2 regions of the Shewanella sp. Actino-trap-3 genome follow, and region 2 is predicted to be linked to the other one. Evidence: predicted binding sites of a transcription regulator. Region 2 holds the regulator's gene; the other holds the start of a gene.
The links. The regulator ArgR, encoded in region 2, controls arginine synthesis, uptake and breakdown. The targets are predictions, from matches to a motif close to ANTGAATANNTATTCANT.
Positions count from the first base shown of each region.

Region 1: the regulator ArgR is predicted to act here: its motif matches at 7,049-7,066, upstream of CXF80_RS08680 (YjiH family protein).

Region 1 is NZ_PJCE01000001.1:2,028,385-2,044,948, reverse strand. It holds gene CXF80_RS08700 (alpha/beta fold hydrolase) at 1-452, shown strand, start outside; gene CXF80_RS08695 (PilZ domain-containing protein) at 653-3,037, opposite strand; gene radA (DNA repair protein RadA) at 3,531-4,910, shown strand; gene CXF80_RS08685 (PilZ domain-containing protein) at 5,005-5,370, opposite strand; gene CXF80_RS08680 (YjiH family protein) at 5,528-6,880, opposite strand; gene CXF80_RS08675 (U32 family peptidase) at 7,499-8,416, opposite strand; gene ubiU (ubiquinone anaerobic biosynthesis protein UbiU) at 8,426-9,427, opposite strand; gene ubiT (ubiquinone anaerobic biosynthesis accessory factor UbiT) at 9,568-10,077, shown strand; gene CXF80_RS08660 (hypothetical protein) at 10,292-10,480, shown strand; gene CXF80_RS08655 (ice-binding family protein) at 10,629-12,098, opposite strand; gene CXF80_RS08650 (Ig-like domain-containing protein) at 12,373-15,051, opposite strand; gene CXF80_RS08645 (PAS domain-containing hybrid sensor histidine kinase/response regulator) at 15,618-16,564, shown strand, end outside.
Region 2 is NZ_PJCE01000001.1:4,077,738-4,094,301, forward strand. It holds gene CXF80_RS17745 (extracellular solute-binding protein) at 1-690, shown strand, start outside; gene CXF80_RS17750 (ABC transporter permease) at 821-2,452, shown strand; gene CXF80_RS17755 (ABC transporter ATP-binding protein) at 2,455-3,486, shown strand; gene CXF80_RS17760 (Dyp-type peroxidase) at 3,967-4,905, shown strand; gene argR (transcriptional regulator ArgR) at 4,969-5,439, opposite strand; gene CXF80_RS17770 (META domain-containing protein) at 5,635-6,108, opposite strand; gene CXF80_RS17775 (hypothetical protein) at 6,231-6,449, shown strand; gene CXF80_RS17780 (GNAT family N-acetyltransferase) at 6,453-7,013, shown strand; gene CXF80_RS17785 (hypothetical protein) at 7,252-7,608, shown strand; gene CXF80_RS20555 (GNAT family N-acetyltransferase) at 7,627-8,307, opposite strand; gene metK (methionine adenosyltransferase) at 8,429-9,580, opposite strand; gene tkt (transketolase) at 10,354-12,348, shown strand; gene epd (erythrose-4-phosphate dehydrogenase) at 12,539-13,558, shown strand; gene CXF80_RS17810 (phosphoglycerate kinase) at 13,638-14,813, shown strand; gene fba (class II fructose-bisphosphate aldolase) at 14,963-16,027, shown strand.

The DNA of each region.
Region 1 (16,564 bases), 2.0 Mb from region 2:
AGGTGAGATCACTTAAAAAATGGTTGATGGTCGATTTTTTCTGGAATCGGTTTGCGCCATTTTGCATTGCCAGGCAAGGCTATTTTGACGCCAGTCGATTTCGCGTCGGCATGGATAATGAGAGCAGTGCATCATTATTACAAACCATTGATTGGGTCAGGGGTGATTGGATTGATCATGACGATAATTTTCATTATGCCCAAGCGGCAGCAAAAGCAGTGTGGCCGCCAGCATGGTTTATCGCTGGTAAAAACGATCATGTTTTAGGCAATCCATCCGATGTGCGCGATATGATAGATGAATGCGGTTTTAGCCAGGTTAAGTACACTTTGCTCGCCAAAGAAAAGGGCAATTTATTGGACTATGATCATGCGGGGATGTTGACTGATCGACAAGCCGAGCAAGATCACTTTGTACAAATTAAACAATGGTATTTATCATTGTCAGGTTAGTTAACCTTAGTTCGGGATAATAAACGGTTATCAAACAATCCTTTGTCCCGCTCACTGCGTTATATTAACTTGCAATAGGCTAGCTCGATGCGCCTTGTTAGCAAAACAAATCTCAAGTTCGATATTAAATAGGTCAAATACTCTTATTGTGGTTTATTTATCCCAGATCTTAAGCCGAGTTGAAGTGAGTTAAAGATTGGTTAAGCAAGCGTCATTACACTCGGGAAACGGATTTCAACTTCAGTGGTAATATCCAATAATTCACCTGAACCGATAACTTTCCACAATTGTTCTTCCAACTGCTTTGCTCGGTGGTGAGCATGAATGTGGATATATTCTAGCTCGCGTCTAATATAGCTCATATCGGGCTTGTCTGTTGCTCCTACATACACTCTTAATGCCATAAAGCGACCGACTTTTTTACTCTGGGTAATAAATTGAATCTGTTGCGCGTTGTTACCCAGTTCAGATTTGAGCTTACATTGGATCTGCACTGCACCTCTAGGATGGCGAGTGAGTTGCATAAACACCTCAAAAAAGCCCATTTCGTGATTCGGTTTCATCAATTTGAGAGGATCTATAATCTGTTGTTTTAATACATTGTTGTCCAATAGTGGCAGTAAATTGTACTGCAGCACTTTGTCACTGTCTTGGGCAAATAGATGGCTGATTTCGTCGGTTGTCGTGCCGATACCTATATAAGCCATTTTTGCGGCTTTTACTGTTTTTTCGATAAAGTAAGGTACCCCAGGTAACTGACGCATAACAAGGTTTTTCATGCCATCGGCCAATTCTTTTTGTTGACCTTCATTATCTGATAATTGTTCGAGTTTTTGTTTATTGTGGGCAATGAGTTTATTTAAAAACTCGACGCCTTCGTGCGGTGAATGACCAATGGTGGCACTTAAATGCAAGGTCAATCCATTCATCCTGCTACGAATTAATTGATAAGGTAAATGGGTTAAATTGGCCTTGCCAGCTGCGGCTTGAAGACGTGGAAATGACAATGACACGGCACCAGGTTCAGTAAAGTTAGTTGATTGTTCTAAAGTCAGCTGTAAACCTCTGCTCGAAATATCATGAGAGATGCCTGTAACCTGTTTACCACCTTGTTCGATCGTCACTAAGGTTTTAAACACGAATCGAGCCTCATGGCGCCGTTCACTAAATGGCATGGATACTTTTTTGATATTGTTTTGGTTAACTTTAGCTTGAGCAAAAATCTTTAGGCCATTAACATCGGATTGAACAGACCAAGATTGATAGTCTTTACGAGCATCTTTATTAGTTAAATCAATTAATTGTAAAGTATGGCTAAATTGAGATAATTGTTGCTCTGTTAGGGCAGCATATCGTGCATCATCACCCGGTAAGGTAGATGTTTTGTAGTTTTTACTGTGATCAATCGGCTGGGTGATAATTTTAAACACTCGCCAACTGGCTTTTGCTGAGGCAAAGCCTAGAAATAAATGGATATTTTTGGTCGCTTTAAGCTCTGCTAAGTTAGCAGAATAAAAATATAATTTACCGTTAGTCTTATGGGTAAAACTGAAGAGGTAGCAATAATCGCTATTGCTTGGGTATTTGATAAGTTGGCTTAAGCGCTTGCTATTAATTAAACTAGGCAACTGACTGATTTTATTTTCATCTTGAAAATAATGTTGGATCGGTTGGTTACCTCTACCCAGCAATTGGTGGGTTATCTCTGGCTTGCCGTCAATAATAGAAGCAAACAGCGGTAAATGCGTTAATAGCGGCAAGTAGTGACGTTCATAACCCAATCCTGTCGCCGTTACAATGACGTCGTTGACATCCACTTTATAACGAAATTTATAGCTGCGGATAAGCTTGGATAGCACGTTATCTAATGCCTCTGCGCCGCCAAGTCTTTTCAGTCTAAAGATAGCACTATCATCTTTATTTTGAATATCGACTATTTGATAATCAACGCCTTGCTGTAAATCTTCTAGGTAAAATTCATCACCGAGTTCTAGTAGCTTTACCCGTAATGGCTTGTCTTGGTCTAAGTGATGTTTTAATGGCAACTTAATGCGGGCACCGCCGACGGATAAATCAAGGGTAACGCCATTAACTTCAGTTATTCCTTGCTGAGAAACCATAATCCGAATGCTATAATTCATGCGTTCTTCGCAGCGATTAAAGTAGCTGCCGAGTACGACTCCAGGTACAAGAAATGGATTTTCTTGGTTAACAATCTCGACTGGGCCATTTTCTCTTAGCTTAATGCGCCGTGATTTATGGGTTTGTATAACGTGCTCATATACCCCTAGGGTATATTTGTTACGGTATAACGGCAGTGCTTGTAACAAGGCTTCTTTAGCGGGTGCGTCTAGAAAGTGCTTTTGATTGGCGACGATGACTTCTTCACAGGGCAGTTCCGTTTTATGACGCAAATCAATAATTCGGGTGCATAAAGATGAGATACGGTTTAACTCCATTTTCAAAAGAAAACGGGTTGAATTAGATTCGTCAAAAGTTAACTGTTCGAACACGTCCTGAAAATCAGGTTCCATGAACAGTGGTTTGAGTTGTTCAATTAATGCACTGTGATTGTCTAAACTCATTATTATGTCGTTTCAAATGCTTATGGTGAGTCTGGCTGATATCTTTATCGGCAAGAAATTGCTGATCTTTATAGTAATATATATTTCAGTGATGTTCGAGAAGTATGCTGAAATGATATTGTGGGTAATTGATCCGCCATTAATATTAACCTAGTGTATTAATGATAACGTGGCATTGATCTAACGCTTAGTCACGCTGGGTTCAAGTAACAAGTAACAAGTAACAAGTAACTAATAACAAGTGCAACTTGCTACTCACTTATCGCTTATTTATATCGTGTGTGGACAAGATTGTAACCGTTGGCAACGCTCTGGCTAAATATCCTTGTTATTGTTGTTATAGGTTTGAGTTGTTTAAGCAGCCATTTTTCCTTGTTGTTGATGATAAGTATAAGTAGTAAAAATAGTGTCTTAATAGCGATTATTTATTAGGGCTGGGACTGAATAAGTTGAATCGTAATGTATTTAATTGATTTACAACATGGGAATTAACATGGCTAAAGCTCCAAAAATGACATTTGTTTGTGACGATTGTGGCCAAGATTATCCGCGTTGGCAGGGGCAGTGTCGTTGTGGTGCGTGGAATTCTTTGGTCGAAATGAAATTATCAGCATCAAAGAGTTCAACGTCACGCTCATCGGTACTCGGGTATGCGGGTGGAGTCGGCGGCGGCTCGAAAAAACTCAGTGAAGTTGAGTCAGAGGACGCCGAAAAAAGACTGACTCAGATAGGGGAGTTGGACCGAGTATTAAGCGGTGGCTTAACAACAGGGTCGGTGAATATTATTTCAGGTGATCCTGGTGCGGGTAAAACAACCCTGTTATCTGATTTGGTCGCGCGAATGTCGCAATCAATGGCTTCATTGTACTGTACGGCTGAAGAGTCATTATCTCAGTTTAAAAACCGGGTTAATCGTTTAAAGCTTAATTACAACGAAGATAACTTGTATCTGCTGTCTGAAACCAGCGTAGAAGCCATTATTGAGGAGCTAGACGCTAAGCAAATTAAGTTTGCCGTGATTGATTCTATTCAAGCTGTGGTTACTGATGCGGCAAATGGTAGCCCAGGGTCACCCTCACAAGTTAAAACAGCGGCACAGGCCTTTACCCAATATTGTAAAAAAAATAATGTCACTATGTTTATTATTGCTCATGTGAATAAAAATAACGAAATTGCCGGCCCGCAAACCTTAGTGCATATCGTCGATGCATTGTTACATATTGATACCAATGACGGTCAAATTCGGACTTTGCGCGCCAATAAAAACCGTTTTGGCGATGTTGATACCGTGGGTATATTCCGCATGAGTGAGCGCGGCATGCTCAGCGTTGATAACCCAAGCGAAATATTCCTATCAGGCTCGACCACTGACTCACCGGGTTCGACTATTACTTGTATACGTAAAGGTAACCGTAACTTACTGTTAGAAATACAATGTTTAACCACGGAAACTGAATCAGAGTTCCCACAACGCGTGTGTGTTGGATTAAACATGAATCGAATTAAGATGTTAACTGGTATTTTACGTAAACATACTAAAACTAAGATATTCCATGATACGTTTTTTAATATAGTGGGCGGTTTGAAAATTGATGAGTCAGAAACCTGTATCGACTTAGCGCTTGTAACCGCATTATTGAGCAGTTTAAATGACTTTGTCGTGCCTAGAACGACTTGCATCATGGGGGAGTTGAGCTTAAACGGCGATGTGCGCCCAATTGATAGTGGTGTGCCGAGGGTAAAGGAAGCTGCGCAGCATGGGTTTACGGAAATTTTTATTCCATTTCGTAATTATCATAAAACCATGGAAGGGCTTGGCGCAAAAATTATCCCCGTTAAAACTATCCATGAGTTACTTGAACTAATTAAATAACCCTCGATTGATAGCGCTGGAACTTGCGATTAACAGGGTAGGTCATTGACTTACCCTTTTGGCATGTTAACTGACAATGATTATCGGTCAATTTTTAAGGTACAGGAGTGATTAAAGACGTAATTTCACGATTTAATAATTCTGCATCACCCATATTCAGTTCAATAATTCGGCGAAGGTGAGTAATACTTTCAACATCGATATGAGTACATTTTAAGCCAAGGTGCTCAGGTGTTTTATGCACAATGGCGGCTTGCATTTTTAGTTCGATATCAGAATCAGGTAACATAAATTCGAGAGTTAAGATGCTATTGAGTTGACCGGTATATCCTAGCGGTAGCTCAACTAATGCGCCATTGAGACTTAAATCTAAAATCTTAGTTCGCCAAGTTTGTTCTGTTTGTGCGATATAAGCACTGGCATCAAATAATATACGAGAAAATTTACGCCTGTTGTCCATGGTTTACCCTTATTTATCAGTACCGCTATTACACTGAGTCAATGTTTATCTTTCAAGCATACTTGATTTTTGTTGATTACGCAGAGAATATTTAGCATAAAAAAGGAGCACGTTGTGCTCCTTTTTTATATTGAGTTATTAAGTTCTCTTGCTTCAACTACACCAGTAAATGGCCCATTAATGCAATAATAGGAAGCGTCACTAAGGTTCTTAAAATAAAGATAACGAATAGCTCAAAAAAGTTAACTGGGATTTTACTACCAATCAAAAGAGCACCTACCTCGCTCATATAAATAAGCTGAGTGACCGATAATGCGGCAATAACAAAACGGGTTAAGTCTGACTCAATAGAGCTGGCTAAAATGGAGGGAATAAACATATCGGCAAATCCCACCACAATCGTTTTCGACGCTGCGGTGGCTTCAGGGATTTGCAGCAGCTCTAATAGTGGAATAAATGGCATCCCTAAGTAGTTAAAAAGAGGGGTATGTTCAGCTAACACCAATGCGACGGTACCAATACCCATAACAACAGGGATCACCCCAAATATCATATCAACAACGTTTTTAACCCCTTCAGTTAGCACATGCTTTATCCCACCGGCCTTAGAGGCGCGTTGCATTGCTTGTTCAAATCCCCACGAAAATACCCCATGACTGGCTGGGATGGTTTCGTCATCTTCATGGCGAGGGGTATCATCGATGTAATTATCTTTTTTCCATGACAGCGGAGGTAATTTAGGTACTATGATTGCTGCAACAAAACCGGCTAAACACACAGTGAGATAAAACGGGACAAAAAGGTGTTCAAGTTTGACTTGTGATATGACCACTAGGCTAAAGGTTATCGACACCGCAGAGAAGGTTGTGCCAATAACAGCAGCTTCGCGCGCGGTATAAAAACGAGTTTCGTATTGTTTGGTGGTCATTAAAATACCCACACTGCCGTCACCTAGCCAAGAGGCCATACAGTCAATGGCACTGCGTCCGGGTAAATTGAATATGGGACGCATCACTTTAGTCAATAAAGTGCCAAAAAATTCCAATAAACCAAAATTGAGTAATAGTGGTAATAACATGCCAGCAAAGATGAATACTGAAAACAGTACAGGCACTAAATCATTCAGTACTAAGCCACCGGTTGCCGATGAAATAATTGCTTCTGGTCCCACTTGCAAATAAACCATCACGATAAAGATTGCGCCTAATATTCGTATGGCTAACCAAAATAAATTCACTTTCAGCAAAGTGCGTAAAAAAGTGCTTTTACGCACGAATTTAGGATTAATGAGCCTCGTGAGCAACGAGGCTAATGCCATTAATACAACGATGCAGGTAACAATAAGCTGGATCGAGCTGCCCATTTGGCTTTGCAATGCTTTTGAGATAATGGCAATTGGAATGGTAATCGAACCTTCAATATTGATAGGCGTCATAAACAGTAGTAAGCCAATCAGTGACGGAATAATAAAGGTGAGAATTGTTTTAATGCTATGTGTTTTTTGTGTCACGTTAAATACACCTTACTTATGTGCTTTAAGTTGGCCAGCTGTGCTACCCAACGGTTTATCATGGACAGAAATTGAATGTCCATTCAGTTGTGTTTTTTGGGTAGGCAAGGTTACCCCCTTATCTGCTGTATGTAAAACGAATACTTAGTCGAATAGATATTAGTTAAATGTGAGTAGATATTTACTTAGGGTAAAGGTCAGGGTATATAATAAAACCCTAATATAAGCATTAGATTGGATATTTGTTGCTAAGGTGTTTTATCTTTGGCTTTATGTTGATATGCATTGTTTTAGCGCCATTAATGAGCACGGATATCCTTCTCGTGATGCTCACTTTCATTAATGGCGCTAGTGCGTTTATACCCACAACCTCGAAATACAGGATTAGAGTTCAAGGTTCTCGGAATAGGGCACCTACGGCTGCTAGGGCGACCTTCAGTCTGCTAGATACTAGATACTAGATACTAGGACTTAGGGACTTAGGAATCGTGATATTAAAAAGGGAGTTACCTTTCTCTTCAATCACTGCCTTTTTCAGTTATCCTAAGGGCTCTTTGAAACGAGCATGTTGAAGTGACTTGGGTATATTCAGGACCCATTCGGAAGGTTTTTGGGATTTTAGGCACAGTCCATGCCGGGTAATCCTAACCAATAACCATTACAATGATGATTGATAATCGATGCATGGTTTTGATCATTTAACTGTTTTTTGATCAGGGTTTCAATATTCAGTGAGTTGTTTTTTGCATGCTCTAATGCATGGGCAAGATCTGAACCCATGGCAATATCGGTTAATTTATTGGGCGATATCCGCCAATAATCAATGCCCATATCCACCATCTGTGGGATTTGCTTAATCAGATTCACCTGTGCCGCTGACTGCGTTTGAATACCGTTCAAGCGTAATAAAGGTTGCGACTCCTGGGTTTGAGCCAGTAAACCTTTGCTGTGTCGTTGGCAAATTGTTTGGCATTTGTCTTTAGGAAGTTGGTAATGTTTGGCGGTAAAGCAACGCGCAGAATGAGCTAATGGTAAATATCCGTGGCCGAGCACTTCAATTTCAAACTTAGGTTTATTACCCTGATTAATAACTGAACTTAACCATTGTTGTGATAGTTCGCAAGGCATCACAAAACGGAACATCCCTTTTTGATGCAATAAATCAAGACTGGTTCGATTGTAATTATTAATTGTTGGTCCGCACACAAAGGGAACTTTGGCTTGGTGCGCATAATGCACCGCAGCCATATCATTGGCTTCAATACTGAAATCACCATTCTCAATCGCCCGTTTTAGCTCATTGAGTTCAGATTGTGCTTCTATTAGTGCCATGGTCGATAGCACCACATGCTTACCGTGAGATTTAAGCATATTGGCAAGGTTAAGATAGTCGTTAAACTTCAGTTCACGACGGCGACTGCACACTGTTTCACCCAAATAAACGGTATCGATATTACTTAACGCGACTTGATCATAGAAATGTTCAACGTCAGTTTTTGACCAGCAGTAACTAATTGGAGCAAGTGATATTTTCATTGTGCAACCTTATTGCCATTGACGCTCATAAGCGCCCAATGTAGTAATTTGACCTTCAGATACTTTTGCTAACGCTTGTGACCATTGCGGTTGTTCTTGAAAAGACTCGGGACTGGCCAAATAAGCGTCGATAGCACTGCGCCAAACGTGAGTGACTTGGCTAACATAAGCAGGGCTGCGCTGACGGCCTTCAATTTTGAGTGATTTGATCCCCGCTCGGGCAAGTTCAGGTAATAAGCTTAAGGTGTTTAAACTGGTAGGTGATTCCAGTAAATATTTTGCGTCATGATCGTATTCGGCAACATAACGGCCTTTACAGACCACGGGATAACCTAGTTGTTGGCTCGCATCGGCTTTATCGATTAACACATCATTGAGCCGAGTCAGCTTGTCGCTGCCAGCATCTTGCCAGCGCACATGGTTAGCAGGGGAACATGAGCCGCCTGTATTAGGTGATTGGCCTGTGACATAAGATGATAAATGACAGCGTCCTTCAGCCATGATGCATAAACTCCCAAAAGCAAAGACTTCAAGTTCAACCGGGCTCACTTTGGCTAAATCTCGAACTTGTTTCATTGACAGTACTCGTGGCAACACTGCTCGCTCAATATTAAAAGCCTGTTGATAGAATGACAATGCACCTAGGTTTGTGGCACTGGCCTGTACTGATAAATGCAAGGGAAGGTGTGGGTAGTGCTGGTGGGCATAATCGAGCAATGATAGATCCGCTACTATGAGTGCATCCATGTTTAACTGTGCCGCTAAATCGACGGCTTGATACCAACGATGTTCTTCACCGGGTTTAGGAAAGGTGTTTAGAGTTAAAAAGACTTTTCGGCCTTGGCGATGGGCCAATTGGGTGGCTTGCGTTAGCTGTGAGGCCGAAAAGTTTAAGCCTGCAAACGAACGCGCATTGGTGTCATCTTTAAGTCCGAGGTAAACCGCATCAGCGCCGGCATTGAACGCGGCTTTCAGTGACGCTAAATTACCTGCGGGGCATAAGAGTTCCATTTTGGTGTGCTCATTTTTTTTTAAGAAGAGGAGTGTAAATGTGATTGAGTTAACATGATTTGATTTAAAACAGGTTTCGTTAGATCAATTACCAGTAAACTGACTCTATTACTCGTTCTATTTCCAAGTAGGTACTCTCGATGGCTCAAGCGTTTACACAACAATTATCGCAACACTTATCGCAACAGTTGTTACATTTTGCGCCTCAAGTTAGCCGTCGTTCATTGAACGTGATGCCGGAAAAGTTAAAAATAATCGTCATCAATAAACTACTGAATTTAGTGTTAGCTGAACAATTGATGTCAGATGAACTCCATTTTCTACAGCAAAAGTGGGTCGGTATTTGTGTCGACGATATTGGTTTACGTTTTGAGGTGAGTGTGGACACACAATTACAGGTGCGATCTTTTACTCAGCCCGATGTGACATTCAGTGCCAATGTGCCTGAGTTAGTTTTGGTTGCGGCAGGTAAAGAAGATCCAGACACACTCTTTTTCCAGCGTAAATTACGCATTGAAGGGGATACTGAATTAGGGTTAGAAGTCAAAAATATGTTGCTGTCTATTGAATTAGAGAACTTACCTAAACCAGCGCAAATTGGCATTGAAAAATTTGCAAAAATGCTGCAAATATTAACAGCTAATGAGTGATTGCCTTGTTGTTTAATATAAAAAAACGGCGCATTTAGCGCCGTTTTTGCCGATGTCAGATGCTCAATGTTGACATGACAACTTGTCCGTAAGCATGGCGAATTGATTTAGCCATGGGTCTTGTGACTCTGCTGTGGGTCTGAATTTATACCATCAATGGCACAAACCGATCCGCAAGTCGGCTTGTCGAAGATATCCACGGCTCCAGTGCTTCATGGACCAATGTTTTACGCATTCAGTGCCTTATGCATTCAGTGTCGGTTTTATCACCATCGCCGAAAACCCATTGACCGACACTAAGCGACGTCGGTGGGGTGTTCATAACAGCTTCACCTATGGTGATAGCCTTTTAGGGCATTCGGGTTCATACATCACAATGAATGTCGCTATCGTCGCTGATTAAGACCATAAAAATATCCGCTAAACTGAGTTTAGCGGATATTGATTTTCCGACGCAAAGCGTCAAAGGATGGTGACATATTGCCAGTGCTAGACTAGTGCTAGACTCTTTATTGCTAGAATATTAGTGCTAGTCATAGCTAGTAGCAGATCTACTCAGCGGGTTCGACCACGATATTATGATCTAAGGTGGCGGCCGTTTGGGTCATCAATCTGCCGTTAACCGTCGCGTCCGTATTTAAGCTTATGCCTTTTTCAGCCAAAACCACACCCTCAAAATGCACCGTTGTATCAAGTGCTACACCGGCACTTCCGGCCACTTGCCAGAAGATATTTTTTGCCTGAGCGCCGCCTTCTAAAGTAATACGACTGGCACCCTCTTGAGTAAGGTCACCTGCTATCTGAAAAATCCACACGTCATTGGCACTGCCTGAAAGGGTCACATTGGTAGTGATCAACACACCTGAACTCCACTTATATAGACCTGGCTCTAACGTCATGCCACTAATATTACCGGCACCGAGTTCAGTATAGTCGGGTAACGTTCTGCCAGCAGCATCGTTATAGGCTGTGCCCATATCAAGCACGGCTTGGGCAACCAGAGTATTATCAGGTGCTGCGCCTTTAAAGCAGTTAACTACACCACTACCTGTGTATCCGACGTCTGAGCCATAAATAGTACCGTTGATTTCAGAACACGTTACATTGTCCATCGCCGCCGACGTGATAGGGCTTGCACCTATGTCGCCTGTTATAGCGGAAGCTGGAACATTGGTAATACCAGATTTAGTCAAAATGGCAAAATCCCCAGCAGTGCTTAAGTTAACCGGTTTTGGCCCAAGAGCCGCGGCAGCACTAGTGGTAAAACTCCAGCTGAATTTCGTCGCTAATAGATTAGCTGGGATCGCCAAATCGGCGATAGCAGTAGTCAGGCTCGCGGTATAGAGCGTATTGGCCGCTAAATTATCATCTGGATTGAAGCTTGCCTTGGTGCCTTGAAAACTAATCACACCCGGGACAAGATTTGTACCATCACTTAAGGTAAAGCTGGATCCGTTTACCGTATTAGGATCAAGCGCTTCACTAAAATCAGCGGTCACATTTCTATTCAAAGCAAAATTCTTGGCTAGATCAACCGGGTCGTTTGATACTATTTGTGGCGCAATAACATCATGCAACGCAGAGGTGGTAAATGACCAGCTAAAGCCACTGGTCAGCGCGACGCCTTTAGCATTTTTTACATCCGTTGTGATTGATACCTGGTACTGAGTGTTATGCGTAAAATCACTGTTTGGGGCAAACACAGCGGTATGACTCGTTTCATTATAAGAGACGGCTCCTACCACGACGGTTTCGCTGGCATCTTTTACAATAAAGCTGGCATCATTAATCGTTTGCCCATCCATGGCTTCATTGAAGGTTACTGTGACCTGTTGGTTGATCGCCACATTAGCAGCAAGATCACTTGGATTGCTGATATTAATAGTCGGCACAACTTCTGGCGCAATGACGGACACAATAGCTGGTTCGTTGTTATCGTCACTACAACCCGCGACTAAGGTAAGCAGCACTGCGGCGCTAGCCCACATCGGCTGAGTAAAATGTTTTTTGCTTGTGTGCATATTTTGTATCCTTTAAAAAAATTTAACCTCGCAACACCAAAAATGCTTACGTCCTTCATCGGGAATGGAGCCGATAAATAGATTCTCTTTGCTGCTGTGAATGGTCGGTTATGCCAAAAGGCATTCATTGATAGGTAAATGGTTTACCGGTAACGGTGCTTAAAAATCGCAATGTTTTGCGCTTATATCAGCACCGCTTAGGGATCCTTGAGGAGACAAGCTATCTGTCTCCTCGGTCTTTTGTTAAGTCGACTCGTGTCAGTCGACCGTCAAACTAAGGTTTTTTGGTTATATCATTGGAATCCAAAGTAACCTCTTCTGTAACCGCCATTAGTCGACCTGTGACTATAGCATTGGTAAGCACATTCACTTTTGACCAAGCGAAGACATTGCCAGCGAAGCTGGTGCCAGTGCCGATAACGGTCTTTCCAGCGGTTCTCCAATAGACGTTCTTTGCCTGTGCGCCATTGCTAAGGACAATGTCGCCACCTGGAGCACCAGTCGTTAGGTCTCCGCCTATGGTAAAGATGAACACAGAATCTGGCTCTCCTTGAGCATCAAGCGTAAGAGTACCGGTCTGAATAGTGACGTTAGATGCCGTTTTATAGACACCACGAGTCATGGTCAGATTACCCAATTCAATTGGAAGCACCTGAGTAGCAGCATTTGGATTAGGATCTTTCGCGAGAAAGCTATAGGCAATACCTAAATCAGTTCTCGACTGATTGATAAATGCAACCATTGAGGCATAAGGCACCGGAACAACATAAGGGGGTGTGCTGTCGTCGCCCGCATAAGATAAGCCATTGGTCAGTTCGGCAAATTCGCCAGCATGCTCCTCGACAGGGGTGACAGGGGTAAAGCCTGCATAATAAGAGCGTGCTTGGTCAAGAATCGCCAAGTCACCATCGACAATGGCAGAACCACTCGTGGTCGTAATGGCCTGTGAGGCAAGGATGGCAAAACGCGCCACTTCACCCAATTCAGGTGCCAGCGGGTTGTCGAGTAACGCTGCTTTGACCGTCAGGGTCGTTTCCGCTGAATTGCCGTCTAGTGTTGCACTAATGACGGATGTACCGACATCAACGCCGCTAGCGAGACCGCTGTTTGACTTACCGTTGGCATTCATAGTGGCTACCAGTGTATCGGCAGATGACCAAGTAACTGATGAGGTGATATTAATTTCGCTAGTGTCAGAATAAGTCCCTGTAGCAGTGAACTGTTTCGTATTACCGTTAGAAATTGTCGGATCACTCGGCGTTACTGTAATTGAATCCAGCGTCGCATTTATGACAGTCAAGTTGCTATCATCGGTTATCGTGTCTAAGGTTGCCGTAATAAGCGACGTACCTGCATCAATACCAGTGGCAAGACCGTTAGTATCTATCGTTGCTACTAAGAGATCTGTTGATGACCAGGTTACCTCTGTCGATACATCATGTACAGAGTCGTCTGAATAAGTGCCGGTGGCAGCAAACTGCTTGCTCATACCCTTGATAACACTTGGAGTAGCTGGCGAAACAACTAATGAACTCAATGTGGCATTAGTGACAGTTAATGTCGTACTACCTGATGTTGCACCTGATGTTGCGCTAATATCTGACGTACCAGAGGCCACGCCACTTGCAAGACCATTAGTGTTTACTGTAGCAACACTGGTATTTGCAGAAGACCACTCAGCTGAGGCCGTGATGTCAGTCGATGTTCCGTCTGAGAAAACCCCTGTAGCTTTTAATTGTTGCGTTTGGTCTTTGGGAATACTTGGATTGGCTGGCGTTACCGTAATTGAAGATAATGTCGCATCCGTAACCGTTAACACTGAAGTGGCTGATATCGCGCCTGAGGTTGCGGTAATAACCGACGACCCAGTGGCAATACCTCTTGCAATACCACTAGAGACCACTGTCGCAACACTGGTATCAGCCGATGACCAAGTCACTGAGGCGGTGATATCAACAGATGTACCATCAGAATACGTACCGGTAGCAGTAAACTGCTCGGTCAAGCCATTGGCAATGCTGGAGTCAACAGGTGTTAGCGCAATTGAACTCAACATCGCATCCGTAACAGTTAACGTTGAAGTAGCTGATTTAGCATCAAAAGTTGCGGTAACAACTGAGGTACCCGTGGCAAGGGCACTCGCCAGACCACTATCATTTACTGTCGCAACGTCGGTATCTGCAGATAACCAAGTGGCTGACGCCGTAATGTCAACCGAGATACCGTCTGAATAAGTCGCGGTCGCGGTCAACTGCTGGGTCAAGCCGTTGGCAATGCTTGGGTCAACGGGCGTTAACGCTATTGAACTTAAAATAGCATCTGTGATGGTGAGTTCAGTCGTTGTTTCCTCAGAGCCTAAAGAAGCGGTAATAAGCGCAGAGCCTATGGCTACGCCGCTGGCAAGGCCACTCTCATTCACTGTGGCAACTTGGGTATTGGCAGAGGACCAAGTGACTGATGCGGTGACATCTGGCGACGTGCCGTCCGAATATGTGCCTGTGGCGATAAACTGTTTGGTCAAGCCATTGGCAATGCTCGGATTAGCTGGTGTGATGGCCAGAGAATTGAGCGTCGCATCGGTGACGGTTAGCGTGGTTGTTGCCGATTGCACATCTGATGAGCTTATAGATGCTGTAATCGCAGCTGAACCTGGGATAACCCCTATGGCAAGACCGCTGCCATTGATTGTGGCAATAGCCGAGTCATCAGATGACCAGGTTGCCGAGCTGGAGATATCAGACGAGGTGCCGTCCGAATAGGTGCCTATAGCAGTAAACTGTTGCTTCAAGCCTGCGGGCAAGCTTGAATTGGCAGGGGTAATTGCTATGGATGATAGTACGGCCCCATTATCGTTATTAGTGTCGTTATTATCGTCGTTATTACAACCCGCTAAGAGGAAAACTCCCAGCAGCATCGTAAATAGAAGCGATGCCTTTTTCTTAAATATATTCATACCATTATTCCTTAGAAATTCTGTGAAATTACGTTTACATTCCCTTTACTTTTCCGTCTTCTTCCTGCTTATTGTTGATGGCGACAATGACTGATAATCAAGTTCGATTCTCTGTTGTGTGATCTTATCTGTTTACTGAAAAAACTAGACCTATTTTCCGGGTGAGATAGTGGTAACGTTAATATAGTTAAAGCAATAGTCATGCCAATAAGTTAAAAGCTGTCAAATATAATTAAGTAATTGTTTATTAACAATGGTTTATTACTATCCATTCATTAATTACATCGACGAGGCAGGAATATTTTAGGCCTCAACATATGACAGAACCGTAATATATGGAGGGGTTTGTGTTGTAAAAACAGTAAATAGTACGGTTTTCCAGGAGAATAAATTTAGGCGTTTTAAGTCATAAAATGTTATATTTACGCCACTGAAAAAATACCTAAAAGGCCTCAAAGGCCGCATTGAAATTGCTTCCTTTGTTTCCTCCCGCATATCTGTTTTGCCTGTGTGAAGCCAGATAGGTCGTTTCGGCCAGGATCAACGGATAGTGATAGAGATTCGTCATGAAAAGTAACAATAAAATAATTCCGTCAAGCTTAGCCAAGTCTGATGCCGAGCGGTTTAACGCGGCAATTGAAGAGATCACCGAGCGCAGGCAGGCTGAAGAAGCACTGCTCAATGCCGGGGCGCTGCAGCGGGCTATTTTCAATAGCGCTAATTTCTCCTGTATTGCTACCGATGCTAAAGGCGTCATCCAGATTTTCAACGTAGGCGCCGAACGGATGCTGGGTTACTTGGCCGATGACGTGGTGGACAAGATCACGCCTGCCGATATTTCCGATCCCCAGGAAGTGATTGCGCGTGCCGAGGCGCTCTCAGCTGAACTTGGCACCCTGATAGAGCCTGGCTTCGACGCGCTGGTATTCAAGGCGACACGCGGGATTGAAGATATCTATGAATTGACTTACATCCGTAAGGATGGCAACCGCCTTCCTGCCGTGGTATCGGTCACGGCACTGCGCGACGAGCAGGAGGCGATCATCGGTTATCTGTTGATCGGCACCGATAATAGTGTTGGCAAACAGGCAGAAGAAGCGCTGCTCAAAGCGGGCGAACTGCAGAGTGCCATTTTCAACAGTGCCAACTTTTCCAGTATTGCCACGGATGCGGAAGGCGTTATCCAGATATTTAACGTGGGCGCCGAGCGTATGCTGGGTTACACAGCGGAAGAGGTGATGAACAAGATCACCCCAGCCGACATTTCCGATCCCCTGGAGGTTATTGAGCGCGCTAAAGTACTCAGTCTTGAACTTGACACCCCGATCACCCCCGGCTTCGATGCGCTAGTATTTAAGGCGACACGCGGGATTGAAGATATCTATGAATTAACCTACATCCGTAAGGATGGTAGCCGCTTTCCGGCGGTAGTGTCGGTCACAGCACTACGCGACGACGAGGAGAGCATCATAGGTTATCTGTTGATCGGCACCGATAACAGTGTCGGCAAGGC
Region 2 (16,564 bases):
CCTCAATATCGCTCACAACAACACAATTGGTTCGCACTAACTATGCGCGTGCGTAATTTATATTCTTCTAAAGATCGTACTGGTAAAATTGATATTGATTACGAGGACTTAGCCTTAGCACAATACAAAGGTAAAATTTGTACTCGCAGCGGTAAACACCCTTATAACGTCGCATTAGTGGCCTCGATGATCGCTCATGATGGTAAAGCGAAAACTAAAACCTGGCTACAAGGGGTTAAAGCTAATTTAGCCCGTAAGCCTCAAGGTAATGATCGTGATCAAGTATTAGCCGTTAAAGAAGGCTTGTGTGATATTGCTATCGGTAACAGCTATTACTACGGCAATATGTTAATGGATAGAAACCAAAAAAGTTGGGCGCAAGCTGTCGACATTAATTTTCCTAATCAACAGAACCGTGGCGCTCATGTCAACGTATCAGGAATGGCATTAGCCAAACATGCTCCTCATAAAGACAATGCAATTAAATTAATGGAATTCCTTACCTCAGATGTCGCGCAAAAAATGTATGCTGAAGTGAACATGGAATATCCGGTAAAGGCTGATGTGGCGCCGTCTGAATTAGTGGCCTCGTGGGGTGATTTTAAGGCCGACAGCTTACCGATTTACACGTTGGCAGAATACCACGAAGCGGCAGTTAAATTACTCGACGAAGTGAAATTTGACCTGTAATTAAGGCTCGAACCTTAATAGACGATCAACCTCTAAGCCAAGCGCACGTAAACTTTTTTAGCGCACTATTGTTACGGTTAACAGTATCGATAAAATGAGTTGGGTGCGCTGAGTTAACTCGGTATTATTTATGATTTTAGGCCTAACCAGAAGCTGGTCGCTTACTGGTTATTTTATCGCGGTAATATTAACATTGCCGCTGATTGCCTTAATAGTGCAATCCACTCTTCCTGACGAAGCTGTATTTAGTCATTTGTTTAATACAGTGTTGCCGACATACATAGCCAATAGCTTATTACTGATGTTGTTGGTCGGACTTGGCTCTGTGCTATTAGCCATTCCTGCCGCATGGGTAATTGCCCGCTGTGACTTTCCTTTTCGACGATATTTTCAGTGGTTATTACTGCTTCCATTGGCTATGCCAGCTTATATTGTTGCTTATGTTTATACCGACATGCTCGACTATGCCGGCCCAGTGCAACGTACACTAAGGGACTGGTTTGAATGGCAATCACCTCATGATTATTATTTCCCCGCGATACGCAGCCTTGGCGGGGCGGCAATAATACTGTCGTTAGTACTATTCCCTTATATTTACTTATTAGCCCGAACCGCTTTTATGGAGCAATCTTCAAATTTGCTTTATGCATCACGGGTGATGGGTTGTAGTCCGTGGCGCAGTTTTTGGCGACTGGCATTACCCATGGCACGGCCTGCTTTAGCTGTTGGCGTTGCCCTAGTGGCTATGGAAACCGCAGCAGATTTTGCCACTGTAAGTTATTTTGCCGTTCCTACACTAACCACAGCTGTTTACGACACATGGCTTGGTTATGGCAGTTTAACGGCTGCCGCTAAGTTATCGGCAATTATGTTGTTGGTGGTATTTTCTATGATTGGTGTTGAACGGTTTGCCCGTCGCAAACAACAATTATTTCAAAAGCAATCATCCTTCAATGAAGCCGATCGATATGTGTTGTCATCAACTAAGGCCTGGATTGCGCTAGGCTACTGCACATTATTGTTATTTATTGCCTTCTTGCTGCCTTTTACCGTGTTATGTGTTTATGCCATTGATTATTTTAACGAGAGTTGGGATGCACGTTTTTGGCAATATAGCCTTAACAGCTTATACATTGCCGCTATCGTCAGTGCTGTGTGTATGCTGTTATCACTGATATTGATGTTTGTCCGTCGAGTCAGTCCGCGCAAAAGTGATTATCTTCCCTCTAGACTAAGCTCTACTGGTTATGCCTTGCCGGGCACCGTTCTGGCAATTGGTGTTTTGGTACCACTGACATTGATTGATTTTGCGATTAACGATGTTTACTATTGGCTGGGTGAACGTGGGCCGGGATTGTTATTGACTGGCAGCGTGTTCGCCCTGATTTTTGCCTTTTGTGTGCGTTTTATTGCCATATCTATCGGTAGCTTAGAGAACAGCTATAAGCGTATTTCGCCTTCTTTGGACATGGCGTGTATTACCTTGGGGCAACCCCCACTTCAACTGCTTTGGCGTGTTCATTTACCTTTATTGCGTAAAGGGATTTTTGCCGGTGCATTGTTGGTGTTTATTGAAAGTATGAAAGAGTTGCCCGCAGCATTATTATTACGCCCCATCGGATTTGAAAACTTAGCCACTTATGTGTTTCAGTTTGTCTCAGATGAAAAGCTTGAACACGGTGCATTAGCCGCGATTGTTATTGTGTTAGTAGGGCTTGTTCCGTTGATTTATCTTAATCGCTCCTTGGAGCAACAAGGCTAATTATGTCAACCTTAACCATTGAAAATATCTGTAGTGATTATCAAGGTCAAGTGATCTTGCGTCATTTGGATCTTACCTTGCTGCAAGGTGAAATTGTCGCATTATTAGGCCCCAGTGGTTGTGGCAAAACCACACTGTTGCGCGTGATTGCAGGTTTGCAAACTATTAGCCAAGGCTGTATCAGTATTAGTGGCCAGGTGATGAGCAGTGATGACGTGTTTGTGGCTAGTGAGCAACGTGGTGTCGGCATGATTTTTCAAGACTATGCCTTATTTCCACACTTAACCGTGGCGGATAATATTTTATTTGGCGTTAAAAACCTTAATGCAAAGGAGCGCCTAACTCGGTTGGATGAGATGCTTGATCTGGTTAAATTAACTGGCTTGGCATCTCGTTATCCTCATGAATTATCTGGCGGACAGCAGCAGCGAGTTTCGATTGCGCGTGCCTTAGCTTATCAACCTGAATTATTATTACTTGATGAACCTTTTTCCAATATTGATGCGCAGGTACGTAACGAGATGATGCTGGAAATTCGTGCCATATTGAAAAAGCGAAATGTGAGCGCGGTGTTTGTGACTCACAGTAAAGATGAGGCATTTGTATTCGCAGATAAACTGGCATTATTTAAAGATGGCGCCATTATTCAACATGGCAAAGCTGAAACCTTATACAGTTCGCCAAAAGAGCGCTACGTGGCTGATTTTTTAGGAGCGGGTAATTATTTACCTGTTACTGTAACGACTCGTTATCAAGTCGATTATGCTCTTGGCACTCTTAATAGTACTGAAAAATTACCTTGGCCTATTGGAAGCCAAGGGCAAGTATTATTAAGGCCACAGCAAATTGAAGTTCATCCTAATATCGATGGTCGTGGCTATATTGTTGAAAGGCATTTTCTAGGTACTGTATGCCATTATCAAGTTAAAATTGGCGCTGATATCTTGGATGTAAGTAGCCAATCAACGACACTAATACCAGGTCAACGAGTTGATATTCGCATTGCGCCACATCCGCTAGTCATTTTTAATTAACGATTGATGTGGTCATCTTAATTTTTGGGCATAATTGTTAACTTCCGCCCTGGATAATAACCCGTTATAAAATCGTTTACTGTCTAGTCCACTGTGCTGCATTAATTTAAAATAGACCATCACTTGCAGCAGCAGTCATAAGAGTCTGGGTCGGTTAATCAAATAAATGACAAGTTCGATAGCAAATAAGCTCAATACTATGATGTCGGCTTACGTAGAATATCCTGTAACTCGAGTTAAGTGAGTCATCAATTACAACAGATGTTCAATCTTTTACTTGAGATAATATGAGTACAATAGGTGATACAAATCAGCTAAATGTGAGTACACTTCGGGTAATGTATATTGAATTAAGATAAGCTATTAATTAGCGGAATTGATAAAAGATGCTATTGGTTATCTAATGACTACTTAATTACATCAAAGCGTTAAGTTATAACCATTTAGGCCGACATAAAGTATTAAGGTAGATGAGTTAATATGGGTAACCAAGTTATGCCTCGTGAACAGTTAGGGATTTGCGCAGAAGGGAATTTACACAGTGTGTACTTGATGTTTAATGCCAATGACGGTGTTGAAGATCAACTACGTCCGTCCATCGCTAATGTGGCGCAATACATTTACGAACTCACGGATCAGTATGCAGACAGTGCTTTTAATGGCTTTGTGGGTATTGGGGCCAATTTTTGGGATACTTTTTATCCAGAAGCTCGTCCAGCATTATTGAAACCTTTTCCTGCAATGAATGACGGTAATCGTGATGCTCCCGCGATGGAATATGATCTGTTTGTTCATATCCGTTGCGATCGTTATGATATTTTGCATCTTGTTGCTAATGAAATTAATCAAATGTTTGAGGATTTGGTTGAGTTAGTCGATGAAGAGCGCGGTTTTCGATTTATGGACAGTCGTGATTTAACCGGCTTTGTTGATGGTACTGAAAACCCTAAAGGGCGCCATCGTCAACAAGTTGCGCTCGTCGGTGATGAAGATCAAGACTTTGTATCTGGTAGTTATCTACATGTACAAAAATACATGCATAACTTAAGTAAATGGCATCGTTTACCACTTAAAAAACAAGAAGATATTTTTGGTCGAACCAAAGTTGATGATATTGAGTACGAGTCAGAAGATAAGCCATTAACCAGCCATACGAAACGAGTCAATTTAAAGGACCCACAGGGTAACGCATTAGAGATTTTACGCCAAAGCATGCCATATGGTTCGATTAGAGAACAAGGGCTAATGTTTCTTTCTGTATGCCGTACACCTGATAATTTCGAAAAAATGCTCCGCAGTATGGTGCACGGTGATGGTCATGGAAATCATGATCATTTAATGTCGTTTACTAAAGCGTTGACTGGGTCGTCATTTTTTGTACCATCACTGGATTTTTTAACTCAATTTGATGATGTGTAAACGCCGATTCTAGGCAATAAAAAAGCAATGCCATGGCATTGCTTTTTTATTGGAACAGTTTTTTTATTCACTATAGTTGAATAAGGATCTAACCGTTTCGAGAGTATCATCAATAGTTTTTATGCTTGCTGGGCAAATAAAAATAGTATCATCGCCGGCAATGGTACCTAATATGCCTTCTGGTTTGCCTATTGAATCGAGCAAACGTGCAATTAATTGCGCTGCACCTGGGCTGGTTCTTACCACAATCATGGCTTGGTTATGGTCAACATCCAGTACTAAATTCTTAACTGGACTACCCGCAGTCGGAACGCCTAGCTCGGCAGGGAGGCAATACACCATCTCTTGCTTAGCATTTCGAGTTCGCACAGCACCAAACTTGCTGAGCATGCGAGAGACCTTAGATTGATTAATATTACCGAATCCTTCGGCTTGAAGCGCAATAACAATCTCGCTTTGGCTTCCAAAACGTTCTTCTTTCAGAATCGCCTTAAAAGTTCGAACGAGCTCATCCTGATTTCTTGTCGCTGGCATAGTGATAATTCATCTTATAGTTGTTATTCAAAAAACTAGCACATTTTGAATATATTGGCTTGTTAAGTCAAGAAAGAATCAGATTTATTGAATAAAAATTCATTTTGCAGTGGAACTTTAAGCTGACACTTGGGTGAGTAATAAGTCTACCGACTTAAGTGAATAATTCACAGTATTGAGGTTATAAACCATAAATTAATATGGTGCTGTATTTAAAGAGGCTTTATCTGAAGATTCTTTATATAACGATCGTGGCGATGATTGTTTTGTTAGTACCAATAGCGTATCACCCTTTTCAGACAGCAGATTGAGTTTGCCTTTTGAGAAATCAATCTGTTGTACCTGTGCAATAGCGTGCATTAAATCCGCTTCTTGGGCCATTAAACTATCCACACAAGCTTTCATAGTTGATCCCGATGGTGCCATTTGGAGTCGATTTCCTTGTTGATCGTAATGACCAAAAAATTGATTACAGCTGTTATTGCCGCTTAACTCACCATTTTGGGCAAAAACTAATTTTGCTGGGCTATTATTGATGGTAGGAGTGTCAAGGACGACTTCTACATGCCAAGTACCAATTAATTGTTCATTTGAGACAATTTGAGTGTGGTTTTGACAAGCACTCAGGCCTAAAAATATAACGGTGGCGCCAAGAATATGCTTTATCATGCGAAGAGAGTTCCAAATACGAAAAAATTGCCGTTATTCTACTACTTGAAGGTGATTAAGAGCGTAAATAATTGTAATTTTTCGAATTAATGAACATTATTTAACGTATTAAAGAGTCTAAAATGATCAAAATACTCAAAGTGTTGCATATCGTTGGTTTAATCATGTTGCTGGTGGGCGTAGGATTACATTGGCAAAGTGATATAGGCCAGCAAGTCAGTGGTATATTAGTCATTGCCTTACTTATTGGTGTGGGGACATTAATTATGTCTCCGCTGCCTGTTGCGCTAGTGATAGAATGGTCTAAGAAACAATCTCCCAATTCAGGGTCAAAGGAATAATCATTGTCATTTATTATCCGTAAGGCGTTATTAACCGATGTTGCTGCTATTGTGCAGTTAGAACGTGCTCATGTAGATGATGAGTTGCTAGGTTCAAATAACCAACTTCATGCTCATTCACTCAGCAAAGGCGAGGTGATACAGCTTATCAATCAGCATTGGTTTATCGTGGCAGAAGAGCAAGAGCAAATCATTGGTTATGTGATGGCAGCCAAATGGTCCTTTTTTTCCGCGCAACCATTGTATCGCCATATTATTCAAAAAATTAAGTTTACCGATTTAGAGGGACAAACTTTATCGACCACTAATTCATGCCAATATGGGCCGGTTTGGATCCAAGAATCAAAACGTGGCCAAGGAGTATTTTCGGCGTTAGTCACTGAATTAAAAAAACAAGTAAGCAATACCTTTCCATTTATGATTACGTATGTCGCCGCAGACAATGCGCGTTCATTAGCCGCGCATCAACAAAAAGCGGCGATGACAGAGATTGATCAATTTAGTTTTGAACAACGTGATTATTGTTTACTGGCCACTGCCACTGCCACGGTAAATGGTATCTGATCAATTGTGTCGTTAAGGTGGTTATTTAACGTCAAGGCGGTATAAGGGATGGGATATATCGATAAAAACCGATTTATTTCAAGTCTGCAATATCAAACTGGCCATTGGCTTTGCTAACAAGGGGCATTGACGTGTTAGTTGTGGCCCTATTGTCAGTCAATGCAACACCGATAGCAGGACAAAGAGTTGTTTGATTATCGCTTGCTATCCCGAGCTGAGGTTATTTATTAGGAATATTATGAGTACTGACTTTGAAACACTTTTTTTACCTTACCTTGGCTTAAGGTTATCGGCGTTTGACAATATGAAGCTGATTGCTGCGGTATTGACTGACGCGAGTGAGACGTTTGAGTGTGTTGCAGCTGATTTACAAGATGAAGATGATCCACAGTTGCAGCAGTCGGGATATTTTGTGTGCTGGCAACAAACGTGGTTATTTTGTGGGGTAACCAATGATTACCATGCAGCGATTACATTGTTTACCCAAGTCGAGCGGATTAATAAGGCGTCAATTTGTGTCAAAGTGGTGCCGGTAATGACCATGCAGCAAGTATCGTTTATGTGTGTTGAAACGGCGCATTTTGACCATTGTTAACTGAGCATCACCCCGTATTTATGGCGCTGTCACTTCAGCGTCATGGAGTTGCATTATCACTAATGGCCGTTGTTCACTGTGATATCGATGATATAACTGCATTATCTCTGCCGGTAACCTAGCAAACGCACTCGGATCTATCACCACAAAGTGCTGCCGTTGATATAAGTCAATTAACCAGGGGTGGGCAAATAAGAAGCAATGTCTACTCGTTAATTTGGGTGCGATAAATTGCAATAACTGACTTGAAAGTTGTTGGCCACGATAGTGAGGATGGACTAATAATCCACTTATCAATTGATATTGGCCTATCGGTTTAATTCTTATTGCGGCAACGATTGTTTGCTGGTTTAAGTCTGTGCTATCTGTGTCAGAAGAGTGTAGGTGATGAATCACAGCAACCGCTTCTTTTTGGGCTAATCGAGCATAGGGCATATGCTGACGATAAAATAATTTGATTGCAGACCACGCTTTTATAACAGAAAGTTTACTGGCACAGTGCTTGATAGCCGTGAGTTCAATCGCAGTCGGATTAGTTACACTCGGGTTAGTTGCAGTCGGATTAGTTGCAGTCGGATTAGTTGCAGTCGGATTAGTTGCACTCGGGTTAACCGCAATGGATTTAGTCGCAACAGATGGCTGGTGGTTTGCCGTTATCTTTGTGTCTAGCCAAGTGGGGTGATACATAACGTGAGCCATTTGTGAGATCAAATAATTGTCTAATAAATCAGATAAAATAAAACCGCCAATGGCGGTTTTTTTTTTGATATCGTTTTGCTTAGCCTAAAGTCGCTAGGCTAAGACGATATTCGTTTCTTCATTATAGCCCTGCATCAGCCCGAAGCATTTCAGCTTTATCCGTTGCTTCCCAAGGGAATATATCGCGACCGAAATGACCATAAGCGGCTGTTTGTTGGTAGATTGGACGTGCCAAATCTAGCATTGCCGTTAAGCCATATGGACGTAACTCAAAGTGTTGACGAACCAATTTGATTAACACTTCTTCAGACACTTTACCGGTACCGAATGTTTCAATACTGATAGATGTTGGCTCTGCCACACCAATGGCGTAAGACACTTGAAGTTCACAGCGATCAGCAAGGCCAGCCGCAACAATGTTTTTAGCCACATAACGTGCAGCGTAAGCGGCACTTCGATCCACTTTAGATGGGTCTTTACCAGAGAATGCTCCGCCGCCATGACGGGCCATTCCGCCGTAAGTATCTACGATAATCTTACGTCCGGTTAAACCACAATCACCAACAGGTCCACCAATTACAAAGCGACCGGTAGGATTAATAAAGTATTTAGTGTCTTTATTTAACCATTGTGCCGGTAATACAGGCTTGATGATGGTTTCCATTACCGCTTCAATCAAATCAGCTTGTTTCACGTCTTCACGATGTTGCGTTGACAATACAATCGCATCGATACCGATGATTTTGCCATCGTCATAGGCAAACGTTACTTGGCTTTTCGCATCTGGGCGTAACCAAGGTAGGGTGCCATCTTTACGCACTTCAGACTGACGCTTAACTAATTTGTGCGCGTAAGTGATCGGTGCAGGCATCAATACATCGGTTTCATTGCTGGCATAGCCAAACATTAAGCCCTGGTCACCCGCGCCTTGTTCAGCCGGATCTGAGCGATCAACACCTTGATTAATGTCTGGTGACTGTTTGCCAATGGCGTTCAGTACAGCACATGAATCAGCATCAAAACCCATATCCGAATTGGTGTAACCGATTTCGCGCACGGTTTTACGGGTAATTTCTTCAATATCTACCCAAGCAGAAGTGGTGACTTCGCCGCCCACTAATACCATACCGGTTTTAACATATGTTTCGCACGCAACACGAGCTTTTGGATCTTGCTCAAGTATTGCGTCTAATACCGCATCAGAAATCTGATCGGCGATTTTATCTGGATGACCTTCTGAGACAGACTCAGAGGTAAACAAGTGCTTTGCCATAATAGGAAAATCTCGTTGGTTGCATTTGAATATACGTCTAGACGTCTATTTTAGTCGAAATCGAATCTGATAACACCCCCCCTATACGAATTTAACTTTATAATTGTGCAGTGATGCATGAATATTTTATATTCAAAATAACTATTTTTAGCTTCGTTGCTAATTAACTAATTGATTATAAATAATTTTAGATTTTTTTATAGTTTTTTATAATCACTTTAGTGCCAAAAATTGAACAATATCAGGGTTGATTATTAGGCTTTAAATGGCGATATAAGGTTATGTTTGACTGATATGGCGCTGTTTTCAAGCTCGACTGTCAATAAATAATGACTTAGCTCATCAATGCCCTTCATTGGTATTTGAGCATATGGCTAGGTACTAGGTCGCTTCGCTGCTTGATGCTATAAAATCTTAGCAGCGAAGCGGTCCCTATTCCTGAGATGACAAGCGGTGACGAGCGATATCAAGAGATGATAAGCCACGAGCCTAGGTGCTAGACCGCTCTATCCGTGAGCGCAGCGTTCGCTTGTTATCTCTTGTTATCGTTTCTGAAGCTGTCCCTAGTAGGACTGAGTCCGCTCCTAGCAGCCGCAGGCGCTCTATTTCTAGACCCTTGAACTGGGTCAATTCTGGACATGCACAATCCTGTCTTTCGAGGTCGTTTGGGTATAAATATGCAATGTGAGAAATTTTAATTTGCGTCACATCGCCTAGTAGGGGAAAATATGACTTCACAATTGTCAGCTACTCACAAACAAGCAGGAGAGAGCATGTCATCTCGTAAAGTACTCGCTAACGCCATTCGCGCCCTAAGTATGGATGCGGTTCAAAAAGCCAATTCTGGTCATCCAGGTGCCCCTATGGGTATGGCTGATATTGCCGAAGTGCTATGGAATGATTTTCTAAAGCACAATCCAACTAATCCTAACTGGGTCGATCGCGATCGTTTTGTACTATCAAACGGTCATGGCTCTATGCTTATATACTCTTTACTGCATTTATCGGGTTATGAATTGCCAATTGAAGAGCTAAAAAAATTCCGTCAATTACATTCAAAAACCCCTGGTCATCCAGAATATGGTTACACCCCTGGCGTTGAAACCACAACCGGTCCTTTAGGCGCGGGGCTCAGTAATGCTATTGGTATGGCAATTGCTGAAAAAACCTTAGCGGCTCAGTTTAATCGCCCTGGTCACGAGATTGTTGATCACTTTACCTACTGTTTCTTAGGCGATGGTTGTTTAATGGAAGGTATTTCTCACGAAGCCAGTTCATTAGCGGGCACATTGGGTCTTGGTAAGTTAGTGGCATTTTGGGATGACAACGGTATTTCTATCGATGGTCATGTTGAAGGTTGGTTTACCGACGATACGCCTAAGCGTTTTGAAGCCTATGGCTGGCATGTTATTGCGGGTGTAGATGGTCATGATCCAGACGCTATCCGTGCTGCAATTGAACAAGCCAAATCAGTCACTGACAAGCCATCGATGATTTGCTGTAAAACCATTATTGGTTTCGGTTCGCCTAACAAATCGGGTAGCCATGATTGCCATGGTGCACCATTAGGTGATGCTGAAATCGCCGCTGCTCGTGAGTTCTTAAACTGGCCACATGCTCCTTTTGAAATCCCATCTGATGTTTATGCTGGTTGGGATGCTAAGCAAAAAGGTGTGGCCAATGAATCATTATGGAATGAAAAATTTGGCGCTTATCAAGCTGCATTTCCAGAACTCGCTGCAGAATATGATCGCCGGGTATTAAAAGGTGATTTACCTGCAGATTTCGAATCTAAAGCACAAGATTTTATCCAACAAAGCCAAGATAAAGCTGAAGGTATTGCCAGCCGTAAAGCATCGCAAAATGCCATAGGTTTCTTCGGTGCCATGTTGCCAGAATTACTCGGTGGTAGCGCAGACTTAGCCGGTTCTAATTTAACACTTTGGTCTGGTTCAAAAGGTATTCAAGACGATCCTGCCGGTAACTACATCTATTACGGTGTACGTGAATTTGGCATGAGCGGTATTATGAACGGCGCATCATTGCATGGTGGTTTTATTAACTATGGTGCAACCTTCATGATGTTTATGGAATATGCGCGTAACGCAGTACGTATGTCTGCATTAATGGGTATTCAAAATATTTTCGTGTATACCCATGACTCAATTGGTCAAGGTGAAGATGGTCCAACCCATCAGCCTGTTGAGCAATTAGCTAACTTGCGCTTAACGCCAAATATGGCCGTATGGCGTCCATGTGATGCAGCTGAAACGGCTGTTTCATGGAAAGTGGCGATTGAACGTCGCAATGCACCAACAGCGCTAGTCTTTAGCCGTCAGGGTCTTAAAGCACAAGCGCGTAGCACCGAGCAATTAGCTAACGTGACTAAAGGTGGTTATGTACTGTCTGATTGTCAAGGCACTGCAGAGGTGATTTTGATTGCCACCGGCAGTGAAGTGCAATTGGCGATGGATTCTGCCGTCGAGTTAACCAAGTTAGGTCAAAAAGTGCGTGTGGTTTCTATGCCTTCTACGACTGAGTTTGATAAGCAAGATGCTGCCTACAAAGAATCTGTCTTGCCAAAAGGTGTCACTAAACGTGTTGCCATTGAAGCTGCACATACAGATTTCTGGTACAAGTATATTGGTTTTGATGGTGGCGTAGTGGGTATGACGACCTTCGGTGAGTCAGCCCCTGGTGGTGATTTACTTAAGCATTTCGGCTTCACTGTTGATAATGTAGTAAAAACTGTCCAATCTTTAGGATAATCATCTGAGATTAAACACTTATCTATTAGGTGGTTAATCTGTATAATAACGGCCTGCAATACTATTGCAGGCCGTTATTTTTATGTCTTTAATTCACACTAAATAACATTTACTAAGTCACTTATGTGTCAGTGTTTCTACAATAGTTGATGACACCATAGGTACCTCGGTGAATGATACTGGACCCTAAATGATTCGAGTTGCAATTAATGGTTATGGCCGGATTGGCCGCTCAATACTTCGTGCACTGTACGAATCTGGTAAACGTCAACAAATTCAAATTGTGGCGATTAATGAGCTGGCAAAGCCAGAAGCTATTTGTCATTTAACCCAATACGACACTACTCATGGTCGTTTCAAGCATAACGTTAAGCTAAAGGGTGAACAGTTGCTTATTGGTGATGACAGTATTTTGTTACTCAATCAAGCTGATGCTAACTTATTGCCTTGGGCTGAGCTTGATATTGATATCGTTTATGAAGCCACCGGCAGCTTAATTGATCGTCAAGCTTGCGAAGCACACATTCATGCTGGCGCTAAGCAAGTGCTGATTAGCCATCCTTCTTCTGCAGATGTTGATGCAACCATTGTGTATGGTGTTAATCATGATTTATTGCGTGCAGACCATACGGTTATTTCTAATGCGTCTTGCACTACCAATTGTATTGTCCCGGTTATCGATGTATTGGATAAGCATTTTGAAATTAAAAGTGGGGCTATTACGACTATTCACTCGGCGATGAATGATCAGCAGGTCATTGACGCTTATCATGATGATTTACGTCGAACGCGCGCCGCGGGCCAGTCCATTATTCCTGTTGATACTAAATTAGCTCGAGGCATCGAACGCATTTTGCCGCGCATGAAAGATAAGTTTGAAGCTATTTCTGTGCGTGTGCCCACCATTAATGTGACCGCGATCGATTTATCCGTCACCCTTGAGAAAAAAGTCAATATTGAACAGATCAACAGTGTGTTAGAACTTGCCTCAAACGGAAGTTTTAATGGTATTTTAGGCTATACTGACGAGCCTCTGGTATCGTGTGACTTTAACCACGATCCACGTTCAAGTATTGTCGATGGTACCCAAACCCGTGTTAGCGCTGGCCACTTGGTCAAATTATTATTATGGTGCGATAACGAATGGGGTTATGCCAACCGCATGCTTGATACCAGTTTAGCGATGATCCAAGCAAAATTAGATCGGTAACATAAACAGATTATGCCGTAATGGGTTAAGCCGGTTGCGCACAAAGACTTTGTATTAACTTAAAAAGGAACTGCTAATTATGGCAATTATTAACATGACAGATTTAGATCTACAAAATAAGCGGGTGCTTATTCGTGAAGATTTAAACGTGCCTGTCAGCGATGGTGTAGTGACAAGTGATGCGCGTTTACGGGCGTCATTGCCAACGATTAAACTTGCGCTGCAAAAAGGCGCCGCAGTCATGGTGATGTCACATTTAGGCCGCCCAACAGAAGGTGTGTTTAACGCCGAATTCTCAATGCAACCTGTAGTGGATTATTTAACGAAAGCGTTAGATTGCTCAGTGCGTTTAGTGAGTGATTATCTTGATGGTGTTGAGGTTAATGTTGGCGAAGTCGTCGTATTTGAAAACGTTCGCTTTAATATTGGCGAAGGTAAAAATGATGAAACATTATCTAAAAAAATGGCCGCATTATGTGATGTGTATGTTATGGACGCATTTGGAACGGCTCATCGTGCCCAAGCATCTACTCATGGCGTCGGTGTGTATGCCCCCATTGCCTGTGCTGGCCCGTTATTAGCCCAAGAATTAGATGCACTAGGCAAAGCGCTTGATAATCCAGCTCGTCCAATGGTGGCGATTGTTGGTGGTTCTAAAGTGTCGACTAAATTAACCGTACTTGAAAGCCTTTCAACTAAAGTTGACCAACTTGTTGTGGGCGGCGGTATTGCTAATACCTTTATTGCTGCAGCAGGCTATAAAGTAGGTAAGTCATTGTATGAAGCTGATTTAGTAGAAGAGGCCAAGCGTCTAGTGACCAATGCCCGAAGTCGTGGTGGTGATATTCCGGTTCCTACTGACGTGGTAGTAGCGAGTGAATTTAGTCCAACGGCTGCCGCGACGCTTAAATCGGTTAGCGAGGTGACTGACAGCGATATGATTTTTGATATCGGTCCTGACAGCGCAGAAGCCTTAGCTAAAATTATTGAACAAGCGGGCACGATCGTCTGGAATGGTCCAGTGGGCGTGTTTGAATTTGATCAATTTGGCGAAGGCACTAAGCGTATCGCCGAAGCGATCGCAAATTCCAAAGCATTTTCTATTGCTGGCGGTGGTGACACCCTAGCGGCAGTCGATAAGTACAATATTGCAGACAAAGTGTCTTATATTTCAACCGGTGGGGGGGCTTTCCTTGAGTTTTTAGAAGGCAAAGAATTACCCGCAGTAGCAATGCTTGAAAAGCGTGGCGCTTAGTTCACACATCAAGTATTTGTAGCGTAAACCTAATAATTATTATAAAAAAAACCGCTCTGTCACTGTTATTTTTTAGCCGCGACAGAGTAAAAAATCCGTCCAAACGATAGTGACCTAGGTGAGTAATCACCCTATTATTGGAGAACAAAATGGCTCTTATCTCTCTACGACAACTGCTTGACCACGCTGCAGAGCATGGTTATGGCGTCCCTGCTTTTAACGTTAACAACCTTGAGCAAATGCGTGCAATTATGCAAGCCGCTGAAGCCACTGACAGCCCTGTGATTGTTCAGGCCTCTGCCGGTGCACGTAAATATGCTCGCCCACAATTTTTAAAATACTTAATGGCAGCCGCTCTTGAGCAGTATCCTGATATCCCAGTTTGTATTCATCAAGATCACGGTACTGATCCTGACATTTGTCAGCGTTCAATTCAGTTAGGTATGTCATCAGTCATGATGGATGGCTCGTTAATGGCCGATGGTAAAACACCTGCATCATACGACTACAACGTAGATGTTACTCGTCGTACAGTGGCATTTGCTCATGCTTGTGGTGTGTCTGTTGAAGGTGAAATTGGTTGTTTAGGCAGTTTAGAAACTGGCCAAGCTGGCGAAGAAGACGGTGTTGGTGCTGTGGGAACGCTGAGCATGGACCAAATGCTAACGTCGCCTGAAGAAGCTGCTCGGTTCGTTGCTGATACTCATGTAGATGCGTTAGCGATTGCCATTGGTACCAGTCATGGTGCGTACAAGTTTAGCCGTAAACCTACCGGTGATGTATTACGTATCGACCGTATTAAAGAAATCCATGCGCGGATCCCTAACACGCATTTGGTTATGCACGGTTCATCTTCAGTACCGCAAGAGTGGCTGAAAATCATCAACCAGTACGGTGGTGAAATTCCAGAAACTTACGGTGTACCGTTAGAAGAAATCGTTGAAGGTATTAAGCACGGTGTGCGTAAAGTGAACATTGATACTGATTTACGTTTAGCATCAACGGGTGCCGTGCGTAAATTCTTGGCTGAACATCCTGCAGAATTTGATCCGCGTAAATTCTTGAAAGCATCAATGGAAGCGATGGCTGACATTTGTACCATCCGTTATGAAGCATTTGGTTGTGCTGGTATGGGCTCTAAAATTAAGCCTAAATCACTGCAAGCAATGTATAAAGCTTATCAATCTGGTGAGCTTGATCCTAAAATAATGTAAGCCAGTCTTACACTAAAACCACTAATCAGCTCATTTATCAATGAGCTGATTTTTTGTGAAAAAATAACCCAAAACGTTATTTTGTAAACCTTATCGAACATGGTTATCGGTTAAAAAATTGATGCTATAACGTCAACATTTATTGATTTACCTGTTATGGGCGAAAAATCACATGGATGTGGCCATTAATGGCCGCGACCTAATGTAAGACGCCATGGGTGACAAAGCTTTCGCGGCACAGTGATTCTATTGCCAAATTTGAATGTTTATCTTATTGTTCGGATTGTCGATTGTCGATTGGCATAGGTAACGAGATTATTATTGACCCTATGGTCGGTGCTAAACAGCTATGAGCTGCTAAGTCTCAAAGGTATCTTGTGCCAACATTAGGCTTAATCCTAACCAGTATTATGATGCTATTCGTGATGATATAGGGCCTAATATCATGGGGACCTAGTGATAAAAACGACCTTTTTTTCCTTATAGGATAATTATTTGTGCTGCCGTTAGTTATGGAAACCGCTAGGACATTTAACT